DNA from 3 places in the Halomonas sp. Ps84H-12 genome. Region 1 is predicted to be linked to each of the others. Evidence: predicted binding sites of a transcription regulator. Region 1 holds the regulator's gene; each other region holds the start of a gene.
What was found. The regulator PhoB, encoded in region 1, activates phosphate uptake and scavenging genes when phosphate is short. The targets are predictions, from matches to a motif close to TGTCATANNNNTGTCANA.
Positions count from the first base shown of each region.

Region 2: the regulator PhoB is predicted to act here: its motif matches at 1,545-1,562, upstream of NH344_RS07160 (DUF6482 family protein).
Region 3: the regulator PhoB is predicted to act here: its motif matches at 1,617-1,634, upstream of NH344_RS13855 (CYTH domain-containing protein).

Region 1 is NZ_JAMXSJ010000009.1:88,791-93,069, forward strand. Features, by position in the region: gene NH344_RS06800 (chorismate lyase) at 1-448, shown strand, start outside; gene ubiA (4-hydroxybenzoate octaprenyltransferase) at 487-1,377, shown strand; gene phoB (phosphate regulon transcriptional regulator PhoB) at 1,487-2,176, shown strand; gene phoR (phosphate regulon sensor histidine kinase PhoR) at 2,179-3,471, shown strand; gene NH344_RS06820 (hypothetical protein) at 3,791-4,090, shown strand.
Region 2 is NZ_JAMXSJ010000010.1:26,132-30,410, reverse strand. Features, by position in the region: gene dnaB (replicative DNA helicase) at 1-1,098, shown strand, start outside; gene NH344_RS07165 (hypothetical protein) at 1,181-1,474, shown strand; gene NH344_RS07160 (DUF6482 family protein) at 1,614-1,916, shown strand; partial or broken gene NH344_RS07155 (DCC1-like thiol-disulfide oxidoreductase family protein) at 1,942-2,121, opposite strand; partial or broken gene NH344_RS07150 (cryptochrome/photolyase family protein) at 2,124-2,270, opposite strand; gene hemH (ferrochelatase) at 2,383-3,462, shown strand; gene NH344_RS07140 (putative monovalent cation/H+ antiporter subunit A) at 3,663-4,279, shown strand, end outside.
Region 3 is NZ_JAMXSJ010000029.1:32,246-36,524, forward strand. Features, by position in the region: gene NH344_RS13850 (ion transporter) at 1-643, opposite strand, end outside; gene NH344_RS13855 (CYTH domain-containing protein) at 686-1,585, opposite strand; gene NH344_RS13860 (TIGR00153 family protein) at 1,722-2,402, shown strand; gene NH344_RS13865 (inorganic phosphate transporter) at 2,412-3,677, shown strand; gene NH344_RS13870 (transposase) at 3,879-4,279, shown strand, end outside.

The DNA.
Region 1 (4,279 bases):
CGCGCGCCTCATGGCAGCAGGCGAGCCGGGAACGTTTCGGGTGCGCTTGCTGCGCCAAACCATTGGCCTGCCCCAGCGCGATGAAGCCTTGGCCCTAAGCATCGCGCCACGCCGCTACGCGTGGCTGCGCGAGGTGGCGCTGTGTGTTGATGAAACGCCGTGGGTGGTAGCGCGTTCGGTGGCCCCGCTTCACCAGCTACAGGGAAAAGGGTTAGGGAAGTTGGGCGAACGCTCGTTAGGCAGTTGGCTATTTCAGCAGCCCGACTTGGTTCGTGGGCCGCTGGAAGCCACGGCGACGCCGCCACGTTTTACCCACCAGCAGCCGGGGCTATCGGCCAATAGCTTATGGGGGCGGCGCTCTGTCTTTGAACATGGTGGGCTTTCGTTACTGGTTCAGGAGTATTTTTTATCTACCATGGCGGATGCGCTGGGCCTTCCGTCGCGCTAGGCTAACGCAGCAGCTTTTTTGACGAGGTAAGCATGAGCATGGACCGTTCTCTGTTGCGCCCGACCGGGTGGGCCCGTTTGGCAGATTTCTTACAGTTAATGCGCTTGGACCGGCCCATTGGCACTTGGCTGCTGATGTGGCCAACGCTGTGGGCGCTGTGGGTCGCGTCAGAGGGCGTGCCAGGCCGCGATGTACTGCTGATTTTTATTGCCGGGGTATATGTGATGCGCGCCGCAGGCTGCGTGGTGAACGACTACGCCGACCGCCACTTCGATGGCCATGTAAAGCGTACCAAGCAGCGGCCACTGGCCACCGGTCGGATCAGCGAAACCGAAGCGCAGCTGCTATTTGTGGCGCTGGTGGCTGCCGCCTTTATTTTAGTGCTGCTGACCAACTGGTTTACCGTGCTGCTCTCGCTTGGGGGTGTGCTGCTGGCATTTATTTATCCGTTTATGAAACGCTACACACACTTTCCTCAGGTGGTGCTCGGGGCGGCTTTCTCCTGGGCGATCCCGATGGCGTTTGGCGCGGTACTGGGGCATGTGCCGCTGGAAGGCTGGCTGCTATTTAGCGCTAACCTGCTGTGGACGGTGGCTTACGATACCCAATACGCCATGGTGGATCGTGACGATGATCTGAAAATCGGCATTAAATCCACCGCGGTGCTGTTTGGCAGCGCCGACCGTTTCATCATTGGCCTGCTGCAGCTTGCTACGCTGGCGTTGCTTACCTGGGTGGGGTTGCGGGTTGAGTTAGGCGGTTTTTTCTGGCTGGGCTTGGTAGGCATGGCAGCGACGTTTGCTCATCAGCAGCGGTTAATTTTTCACTGTGACCGCGACCGCTGCTTCCAGGCGTTTCTGAATAACCACTGGTCAGGGCTCTTGGTGTTTGCCGGAATTGTTCTGAGCTGGTGGCCTGCAGCTGGCTAATTATGCTGGGTGTCATAGAATTGTCATTAAGTCATGGTGTCATCGTCACAGACATGTCATTGAACTGTTTTGTATAAACGAGTTTTCATAGAACACCGTGAGGCCCTGGATGACCGCCAAGACCGTACTGATTGTCGATGACGAGGCACCCATTCGCGAGATGATCGCTGTGGCGCTGGAAATGGCTGACTATCGCGTGCTTGAAGCGGACAACGCCCAGGATGCCCATGCGATGGTCGTTGACCACCAGCCCGACCTGCTGCTGCTGGACTGGATGATGCCGGGCACCAGCGGCATCGAGCTGGCCCGTCGTCTCAAGCGCGAAGAGGCCACCGCTGAGCTGCCAATTATTATGCTGACCGCCAAAGGCGAAGAGGATAATAAAATTCAGGGCCTGGAGGCGGGGGCGGATGACTACATCACCAAGCCGTTTTCCCCCCGCGAGTTGGTGGCTCGTCTTAAAGCCGTGCTACGCCGGGCGACCCCGCGCGGTGTGGAAGACCCCATCGAAATCAATGGATTGCTACTGGACCCAGTGAGCCATCGCGTCAGCGCCCATGGCAAAGCGCTGGAGATGGGCCCTACCGAGTACCGCTTACTGCAATTCTTTATGACTCACCAAGAGCGCGCCTATACCCGTAGCCAGCTACTTGATCAGGTGTGGGGCGGCAATGTGTATGTAGAAGAGCGCACGGTGGATGTGCATATTCGCCGGTTGCGCAAAGCGCTAGGTGAAGCGCATCAGAATCTGATTCAAACAGTGCGTGGCACTGGGTATCGTTTCTCTGCTCGGGTGTAATCGTGCGTTTGTGGAGCCGTGAACTGTGGCGAATTATCTGGCTGGCTTTCCTAGGGATGTGCCTGGGATGGCTGCTAGGTTACCCCGGTTTCGGGTTAGCTGCGGGTCTAACGCTCTGTTTGGTGTATCAACTCCGCCAGCTTAGGGCGCTGTTCAAGTGGCTAACGCTCAACCCGCACGATGAGCCTCCTGCGGCAACTGGCATGTGGGGCGAGCTATTCGATCGCCTTTACCGTTACCAAAAAAGCCAACGCATTACCCAAAGCCGGCTGCGAGCAACCCTCGCGCGTATTCAAGAATCCTCGGAAGCGATGCGTGATAGCGTCGTGATGCTGGATCGCCATGGTGATTTAGAGTGGTGGAACAGTGCCGCCACCGACATGCTAGGCCTGCAAACCGCCCATGACCGCGGTCAGCACATTACTAACCTGCTGCGCGACCCGCGTTTCATCAGCTACTTCAATGCCCGGGAGTATGGCGAGCCGCTCACGCTCACCTCGCCCATTGATGAGCGGCGTATTCTGCAGTACCAAATCACCCTGTATGGCGACGACGAGCGCTTGGTTATGGCGCGGGATATTACCCGCTTGCATCGCCTAGAGCAGATGCGCCGCGACTTCGTCGCTAACGTTTCCCATGAGCTGCGCACCCCACTCACCGTTCTTTCCGGCTATCTGGAAACCTACGGCGATCTTAAAGAGATGCTGCCACCGCGCCTGAGTAAAGGCATTGGTCAGATGGAAGAGCAGACCAAGCGTATGCAGAACCTGGTGAATGATCTACTGCTTTTGTCACGCCTGGAGATTGACCGAGGCGGCGAAGATCATCAGCCGCTTGAGGTTGGGTCGATGCTTGAGAGCATTCGCCGGGATGCGCTGGCGCTCTCGAACCAGCAGCATAGCGTACAGATTGCACTCGATTGCGAAGCGCGTCTAATCGGCAGTGAGCAGGAGCTGCGCAGTGCGATCTCCAACTTGGCATTCAACGCAGTGCGCTATACGCCGGAGGGAAGTCAAATCACGCTCCGCTGGGCGGCTCTGCCCAATGGCAGTGCCTGCATCGAAGTGGACGACGACGGTGAAGGGATCGATCCGGTGCATATCCCGCGTCTCACCGAACGCTTCTACCGCGTTGATAAGGGCCGCAGTACCGCCACTGGCGGTACTGGTCTTGGCCTTGCCATTGTTAAGCACGTTCTACTGCGCCATGATGCACAGCTTCAAGTGGAGTCGTTACCCGGTGAGGGGGCGTTGTTCCGCTGTGTTTTCCCACCCTCCCGTGTCGTTAACAGCTAACACGGTGTCATACCACTCTCCGTCTTGGCTTGCATAACTTATGTATAAGTGTGCCATATTGGCATGCAAGCATGGTCAAACACCGCGCATGTGTCATATGTAGCCAACTAATCATCTACTTAAGCCAGTGCTTGAGGGTTAATCGGCATAGTGTTTGTTTTTATAAGTGTCTGTATATAAATAGATTTTATTTATATTGAGAGTTTTTGGCATATAGGCTGCTACATACTTGTCAAGGAAGATTACCGCAGGAACTGGTAAGACAAGATGTTACTCTTCCTTAAATAGCGGTATTTCACAGCGATCGAGGAGGCGGAATATGATGTCCAAGGAACTACTCAAGAAAGCTGGTATTTTAGGTGTAGCGTTTGGTCTGGTAGCAAGCCCACTGACATTTGCTCAAGAGCCTGCAGATCCGGCAGGCAACATTTCTCCAGATGAGCAGCCGGTCGAAGCTCAGTCTAATGACTCAGCTATGCCGTCTGATTATGACAAGAAAGATTTAACCCATGACGAGGGTGATAACGCCAGCGACATGGAACCAAACTCCATGAGTGATGACTCGGATGCTACCTATGACAGCACCGAAGAACTCCCAGAAGAAAATAGTGGTATGTAACGAGTAATATTTCTTTGCAAAGCTGTAAAAAACTCTTACGCTTAAGGAGTGAGCAGCTAGAGAGGCAAGGATGTCTCATCGCAAGGATTCTCAATGATTCAAGGAATGAATCAAAAACGATCAACACACTGGTCAGGGTAAATTCTAAGGTTGGAGCCCCGCAAAAGGATTGGAAGCCAGATGTAAGTA
Region 2 (4,279 bases), on a different contig from region 1:
GTCAAAGGCCAACCGCTACGTTACACCACGGCCAGCGAGGCGAATAGTGAGGCTGTCCAGTGCGCCGCTGAGCAATTTGGTTCAACCGTTACCCGCCAGGCCGGGCGTGGTAACTGGCATCAGCTCGTCATTGCTGGTAATGGCAATCGCTGGCATGCACAAGGGGTAGGGCGTTGGTTGAAATCATTGGGGATTTTTGGGCAGCGCTCTGCTGAAAAATATATTCCTAGCGATGTTTTCAAGCTCTCCAATCAGCAGCTGGCGCTATTTATGCGTCATCTGTGGGCAACCGACGGCAGCATTACGACGGATAAAAATGGCCGAACCCGGCTCTACTTCGCAACGGTTAGCCGTCGCCTTATTGATGATGTTAGCGCCCTGCTGCTGCGCTTCGGTATTGTGACCAGAATTCGTCACGTTCTATCGGGTGAAGGTGGCGGATGGTATACCGCAGATGTATCGGGAAGCGAGCAACAGCAGCGCTTCGCCCGGCTGATTGGTGCATTTGGTCATCAGCAGCCAGCGCTGGAGCGAATTAAAGCGTCAACGATGACGGCCAACACCAATATCGATACTTTGCCGCAGGAGGTATTTGATCACGTTAAACAAGCCATGGCGGCGAAAGGGATAAGCCAGCGGCAAATGGCGGCGATGCGGGGTACGGCCTATGGAGGCGCATCGCACTTTAGCTTCGCACCTTCACGTGCCACGCTCAGCAGTTACGCTGACGTGCTCGGTGATGCTGCTTTATCGCAAATAGCCTCCAGCGAGCTATTTTGGGATCAGGTCGTCGAGATACGTTCCTGTGGGGAAGAAGAGGTGTTTGACTTAACCGTACCGGGGGATGCGTGCTGGTTAGCCGACGGTATCGTGAGCCATAACTCGGGAGCGATCGAGCAGGATGCTGACGTCATTGCCTTCGTTTACCGGGATGAGGTGTATAACCCGGATAACCCTGACAACCAGGGGATTGCGGAGCTGATCATCGGTAAGCAGCGTAACGGGCCGATTGGTACGGTGCACATGGCCTTTATTGGTAAATACACGCGCTTTGAGGACCTGGCTCCCGATAGCTACGGCGAAGCGTTTGGCGATTAACTTGAGCGACATGGGGGAGAACGTATAATGCGCACCCTCATGAGCAGATAGCCTTGAGCAGATAGATAGACAGGAGTAGCAAATGGCAGGTGGTTTTAGGCGCGGTAACCGCAAGCGTCTTCCTAAGTTGGAAGGCCGTGGTGAACTCCAGTCGCTAGAGCGCGAGGGGCCTTTTAAAGAGTGGCTGGGCATGCCCGACCTTTATCGCTACTTTCTGGTAGTGGAGGGAGAGAAGTACAGCTACCAAACGGAAGATGCTGAACTTCCCGTCGCGGTCGACGACAAAGTAGTGTTTCGGTACAAAGAGACCAAAGGCGGTAATTGGATTGACCGTAACTCGCTGGGTAAGGCGATTGATCCGTCCGAGTATCAGTAAATCGACCATAAGTTGACGAGCTGGTCAGGAACTCTTTTCTGTTATTGCCCTCTTAGGCAGTTAGTGCCAAGGTAATATTATTGTCATGGGGCCGCGTCATGCTGTGCTCCATGACGATGACCAATAACAGGAGGGAACCATGGAACTGAAAGAGCTAAAACAGTTCGTCGCAAGCCACGACAACTTTGAGATTCGGGTGATTACCCATTCGGGAAGCCGCTTCTACCAAGTAGAGCTAGAAGATGTAGAAGGCGAACGCCATATACTGATGCAACGTAATAAGCCGATGCTGTTCCGTTCATTAGATGACGTTTATCTGGAGCTAAAACGTGCAGGCATCCATCGCGCTTACCTGGTGCAACATGTGCCGCAGGATGAAGTGATTGGTCACGACGCCCATTACAGCTCGCCGCTGACCTCGCGTATGCCGCTAGTTTTTTAATCACTGGTTAACGTAACGGTTTAACCTAACGCTTTTCCCACCACGGCCCCAGCCGGATACGGCGTCGGGCAAAAAAACGGTAGCCTGCATCCATCATGCTTCGCAGGCCCGGTAAGCAAGAAAGTCTTACCAGCCGCCGGTAGCCCAACACCGCATACAGGGCCCGGCTGGCGTCCATGCCGATAAACCATCTCCCCTGATTATCCTACCGGTTTTATGCAGGTGATGTGGCACGTAGCGTGCTTCTTCAGCCACTTCGCATAGCGCAACCACCGCATTGGAAGGCGCGTCGCAAAGCGTTGGAAGCGTCAGCGTGAGCTGGTCACCCAATACGAGCAGTAACGGCTTAGACATGAGTTGGCCTGAGATTATACAAATAGTGTTGATAGTATAACTTTATGCCGCGACTTTGCCGAAAAGTGTTAAGATTTTGCCCATTATGTACTGCACCTAAGGAGTGAGCGAGATGGCCGATAGCGTTGTAAAGGATCAACCCGGTGAGGGGCGTTTAACTCATGCGCCCAGCAGTCACCCTGCGGTTCCCCGCGCCAAGGTGGGCGTAGTTCTGGCCAACCTGGGAACACCCGATGCCACCGACTACTGGTCCATGCGCCGCTATCTCAGCGAGTTCTTATCCGATAAACGGGTTGTGGATTACGCCGGTTGGAAATGGCAGCCGCTGCTGCAGCTGATCATTCTCACCAAGCGGCCTTTTTCATCTGGCCATGCGTATAAAAGTATTTGGAATAATGAGAAGAATGAAAGCCCGCTGCTAACCATCACGCGTGCCCAAACGGAAAAAATGACCGAGCGCTTAAAGGCGTTGTATGGCGATGATGTAGAAGTTGATTTCTGCATGCGCTACGGCAACCCCTCCACCGATAGCGTGCTAAAGCGTATGAAAGAGAAGGGCTGCGAGCGCATTGTGTTCTTCCCGCTTTACCCGCAATACGGCTCGCCCACCACCGCGACGGCGAATGATCAGGCGTTTCGCACGCTGATGAAGATGAAGTGGCAGCCCTATATTCGCACCGTGCCCGCTTATTTTGAGCATCCTGCCTATATCCAGGCGCTGGCGAATTCGGTACAGGAAGCTTATGACGGGTTTGAGAGCCGCCCGACCAAGTTAGTTGCCAGCTATCACGGGGTGCCTGAGCGTTATTTAATGGAAGGCGACCCCTACCACTGCCAATGCCAGAAAACCACACGGCTGCTGCGTGAGAAGCTGGGCTTAAGCAAGGAGGAGGTGGATACCGCCTTTCAGTCGCAGTTTGGCCCCGAGAAGTGGGTTGGCCCGCAAACAGTGGAGCACGTTGCCGAGCTGGCCAAGCAGGGGCATAAGCATATTGCGATTCTTTCGCCAGCATTCTCTTCTGATTGTGTGGAAACCCTTGAGGAGATCAAAGAGGAGATCCACGACAGCTTTATGGAAGCGGGTGGCGAAACCTTTAGCTATATCCCCTGTTTGAATGACCGCGATGACCATATAGATGCACTGTTAGCAGTGGTCAATAACGAGCTCTCTGGCTGGTTGTCGACACCGTAAAGTCGCGTATTTGCTATAAAAATCGTCTAGCGTATTACGTTAGGCGGTTTTTTATTGGGGCCGTCTTTTCTAGAAATGTGAGAAACGCTAGTATAAGGTTTGTGCATATAAAATCACACTTATTCAACGTTTAAGCGGCTTGTGCATCTGTATAGGCGGCTTATTGGGATGAATGAACGTCACTAGGGAGAAAGCGCCGGATGCAATTTGCCGTGTTAATGGGCTTCGTGTTGGCAGCGTCTTCACCGCTGCTCAACCGTTGGTTTGGGGAGCGAACAAGCCTGCTGCTTGCGCTGTTTCCGGCGTTGCTGGCTGGTTGGCTTTTTAGTCAAGCGCCCCTGGTGTTGAGTGACGGGCCTCAGTTACTTGAGTGGTCGTGGGTGCCTTCGCTAGGCATTAGCCTTAGCTTTTTACTGGATGGCCTTTCTCTGCTGTTTGGCTTGCTGATTACGGTGATTGGCACCTGTGTCCTGGTGTATGCGGGTGGCTACTTAAAAGGCCACCAAGATATTGCCCGTTTCCACCTCGCCCTCGTCGCCTTTATGGCCTCTATGCTGGGGCTTGTGTTAGCGGACGGCCTGCTGACGCTGTTTATTTTCTGGGAGCTGACCAGCATCACCTCGTACCTGCTGATTGGCTTTAACCATACTGATATTGAAGCACGCAAATCCGCTCGTCAGGGGCTTTTTGTGACGGTTGCTGGTGGCTTGGCGTTAATGGCAGGTTTGGTGCTATTGGGTATCGCCAGCGGCAGCTGGTCTCTGAGTGAGATTTTGCAGTCAGACGATGACCTGCGCCAGCATGCGCTTTATGCCCC
Region 3 (4,279 bases), on a different contig from region 1:
CTTTGCCCAGCGAAGTGGCGGGCACAATATCCCCATACCCGACGGTGGTAATGCTCACGATGGCCCAATATATCGACATGGGGATGCTGGTAAAGCCCGACTCAGGGGACTCAATGGTGTACATCAGCGCGGCAAACAGTGTGACCACCATGAGAATGCTACTGAAAAATAGCAAAATCTGGCGCAGGCTACGTTTAAGCGCATCCAGCAGTAGCCTGCCTTCCCCCACAAACTCCATCAGTCGCAAAATGCGGAAGATGCGCAACACCCGCAAAATCCGCACCATCACCAGCGCATGCGCGCCAGGCACTAGTAGCACTAGCCAAGTGGGGATAATTGCAATCACATCCACCACGCCGTAAAAGCTTTTTAAATACACCGTGGGGCGTTCAAGGCAGTAAAGCCGTACCAGCAGTTCCAGGCTAAACAGCAGTGTAAAGGCCCATTCGATGTAGAAGAAAATATGCCCATAACGCTCGGCATAGATCTCAACGCTATCGAGCAAAATCACCGCAACGCTGAGCAGAATGGCGACGATTAGCGCAATATCAAACGCCTTCGCCCCCGGCGTATCGGATTCAAAAATAATATGGAACAGCCGGGCGCGGAGTCCTTCGGCGCCGGGAGTAAGGGGAAAGCTCATCGCGTCATCCTGAGGTGGGCTTAATGAGTGGTTGAAACGTGTTTAGCGTAGCGCGGTTTCATAAGCGAAGCGACGAGCCAAATTTAACGCAGCCGCGCCGTAGGCGGTGGTGGGCATGCCTGCGCTATCTAATGCCTTAGGCAGCATCTCAGCATCTGCCCGTGCGGCGCTATCCAGCTGCGGGTGCTGGGCAAGCGTTGCCAATGCCTGCTGCGCGGCGATTAAGTGCGTCGCGTCACCGCTATCGTGATAGGCGTCGAGTGCGACTGTCGCGCGGTGTAGCCACTCGGCCGGGTGCTGGGCATCAGGCAGCGGCCACTGCTGGCGGCCCAGCGCATTGCCCCGCGATGCCTTACTGCTGTCGGAGGGACGCAGTGGTACTTGGCTGGCCAGCTCGGCCGCCAGCGACCATAGCGCCTCAGGGTCGCCTGCTTTTAACTCTAGCTCCACTTCGCAAATCGGCGCGCGAGCCTTGCCACAAACGATCTCGCCCTCATCCAGCACCAGCTCAATCTTGCTGCCTTGCCAGGCAAGCTGCCAACTGCGGCGGGTGAAGTCTGTGCTTAGCGTCGAGCGCAGTGCCGCAATTTTGTCTGCTAACGCGTTTTGAAAGGGCGGCAGGGCGGCCAGGGCGGATTGATCTAAGCTGGGGTCAGGAACTTGCCACTCCCACTCCTGTCGGCTGGAGAGCCCGCCACCCCCTTGGCCGGCGGTTTTTACCGTCTGCAATACTTGGCTATCCAGCTGGCGCAGGCGCACCGCTATTCGTGCGGCGGCTAAATCTCCCGCCGGGGTATCGAAGTAGGTGTTGGCCAGCTGCTGCTGAACGGGGGGAGTGCTGGCGAGCACCGGATGGTGTAACAGCGCGTCGATCTGGGTGGGTGGCAGTGCCAGTTTTAGCTCTACCTCGGTCGGTGCTGGCATACTGGTTGAGTTTTTCATGACAATCGCCACCTCACTATTATGACATTTTGGTTAATTTTTGATGACATTATGAACTTTTCATGACGGCGGCGGACGCACTCTTTATACTGGCGCCCGCCATTTCCAGGCTCCCCGAAAACAGGCTAAAGGCTATATGGTAACCTCCAACCCTTTTTCCGCGATGTTTGGCCGCTCGCCATTCCAGCCGTTGCTGGCCCACATCGTCAAGGCCAATGAATGTGCCGACCAACTGCTGCCGTTCTTCGAGGCAACACTTGTCGGTGATTGGGACACGGCGGCTGAGCTGCGCGAGAACGTCACGCGCTTAGAGCACGACGCCGACACCCTGAAAACAGAACTGCGGCTGAACCTGCCTAACACCATGTTCCTGCCGGTATCGCGTTCTGACCTGCTCGATTTGATCAGTGTTCAGGACAAGATTGCCAATAAAGTGCGCGACATTACCGGCATTATGCTGGGCCGTAAAATGCGCGTACCCAATGAGCTGGCCGAACCGATGCGCGACTACATGCGCACCAGTGTGGCCTGTGTGGCCCAAGCTCGCCAAGCGCTTGAAGAATTGAAAGACCTGCTGGAATCCGGTTTTGGTCGCAATGTTTCCGATGTCATGCAAAACATGATCCGCGAACTGCACACCCTTGAGCACCAGGCCGATAGCCAGCAGGTGGCGATTCGTCGTCAGCTGTTTGAGCTTGAGAGCCAGCTACCGCCGGTGGATGTGATCTTCCTCTACAAGATCATTGAATGGGTGGGCGAAGTCTCTGATCGCGCTGAACGCGTAGGTAGCCGCCTGCAGATTTTGACCGCACGCTAAGGGATACTCATGCAGATTATTGCCCAGCACGGTGACATTTTTATCATTCTGGCCTGTGTATTTGGCTTCTTTATGGCGTGGGGCGTCGGCGCAAACGACGTCGCTAACGCCATGGGAACCTCGGTGGGGTCGAAAGCGATTACCATCAAACAGGCGATCCTTATTGCCGTTGTCTTTGAGTTTTTAGGCGCATGGCTGGCCGGTGGCGAAGTTACCAACACCATTCGTAAAGGCATCATCGACCCGGAGTTGCTGCAGGAAGACCCACAGCTGCTGGTGTACGGCATGTTAGCGGCGCTGCTGGCAGCGGGAACCTGGCTGCTAGTGGCCTCCATGAAAGGCTGGCCCGTTTCCACCACGCACTCCGTTGTGGGCGCGATTGTGGGCTTCGCGGTGGCAGGCCTGGGGGCTTCTACCGTGGATTGGGGAGCGGTTACCAAGATTGCGGCAAGCTGGGTCGTTTCCCCGCTGCTGGCCGGTACCATCGGCTTTGTGCTGTTCAAATCGGTCCACCACCTGATTTTTGAAAACGATAACCCGTTTACCGCCGCCAAGCGCTACGTGCCGGGCTATGTATTTTTGGTGGGCTTTATTGTTGCCATGGTCACGCTGACCAAAGGGCTCTCCCACGTGGGGCTCGACCTGACCTTTAACCAAAGCCTGCTGCTCTCCATCCTGCTCGGCTTGGTCATTATGGGCATTGGCATGCTGATGCAGCGCCGCATCAAATTCGAAAAGACCGCTAACGACCATTTTGGTTACGCCAACGTGGAGCGAGTGTTCGGCGTACTAATGATCTTCACCGCCTGTGCCATGGCCTTTGCCCACGGCTCTAATGATGTTGCCAATGCGGTTGGCCCGCTGGCAGCGGTGATCAGCGTGGTGCAAACCGGCGGTGAAATTGAGGGCTCGGCCCTTGTGCCCTGGTGGGTACTGGTACTAGGTGGCGGCGGTATCGTCGTTGGCTTGGTTACCTATGGCCATAAAGTCATCGCGACGGTCGGTACCGGCATTACTGAGCTGACGCCTAGCCGTGGTTTTGCGGCCACCCTGGCGGCGGCTACCACCGTAGTGCTGGCATCGGGTACTGGTCTGCCCATCTCGACCACTCACACCCTAGTGGGCGCGGTGCTGGGCGTAGGCTTGGCCCGTGGTATGGCGGCGCTTAACCTGCGAGTGATTGGTACCATTGCTATGTCGTGGCTGATTACGCTGCCTGCTGGTGCTGGTTTGGCGATTCTGTTCTTCTTTATGTTTAAAGGCATGTTTGGTTAACAGACGGAGCTAACTCCGCACCGAATGCCACAGCTCGGCTGAACCGCCAAGCCTACAGCGGCACCTTCTTAGCAAAAATCCGCGTAAGCCCTCGCCCACTCGAGCGGGGATACAAGCGGGCAGCGCGATAGCGCTGCTGGGTTTGCGGCATGGGGCCCAGTGGCATAAGCTGTACATACATCCATGCATCAATGGCGCGCCATGCTGAAGGCTACGAAGGTACGACTCTACCCCACGACCGAGCAGGCGGAGTTCCTGAACCGCCAGTTCGGCGCGGTGCGCTTCGTCTATAACACCGGCCTTCGCATCATTTCCCATCGCCACAAGCGTCACGGCCAGTCGCTGAGCGCCAAGCACGACATCAAAAAGCTGCTGCCGGTGGCCAAGAAGTCGCGCAAATATGGGTGGCTGAAAGAAGCTGATTCCGTGGCTCTCCAGCAGGCGTGCTTGAACCTCGACCATGCTTTCCAGCGCTTCTTCGACCCCGCGCAGAAAGCCGGCTATCCGCGCTTCAAGAGCAAGCGGGGCAAGCAGTCCAGCTATCACTGCGTCGGCGTCAAGGCCGGCGACGACTGGATCAAGGTGCCCAAGCTTGGACCCAT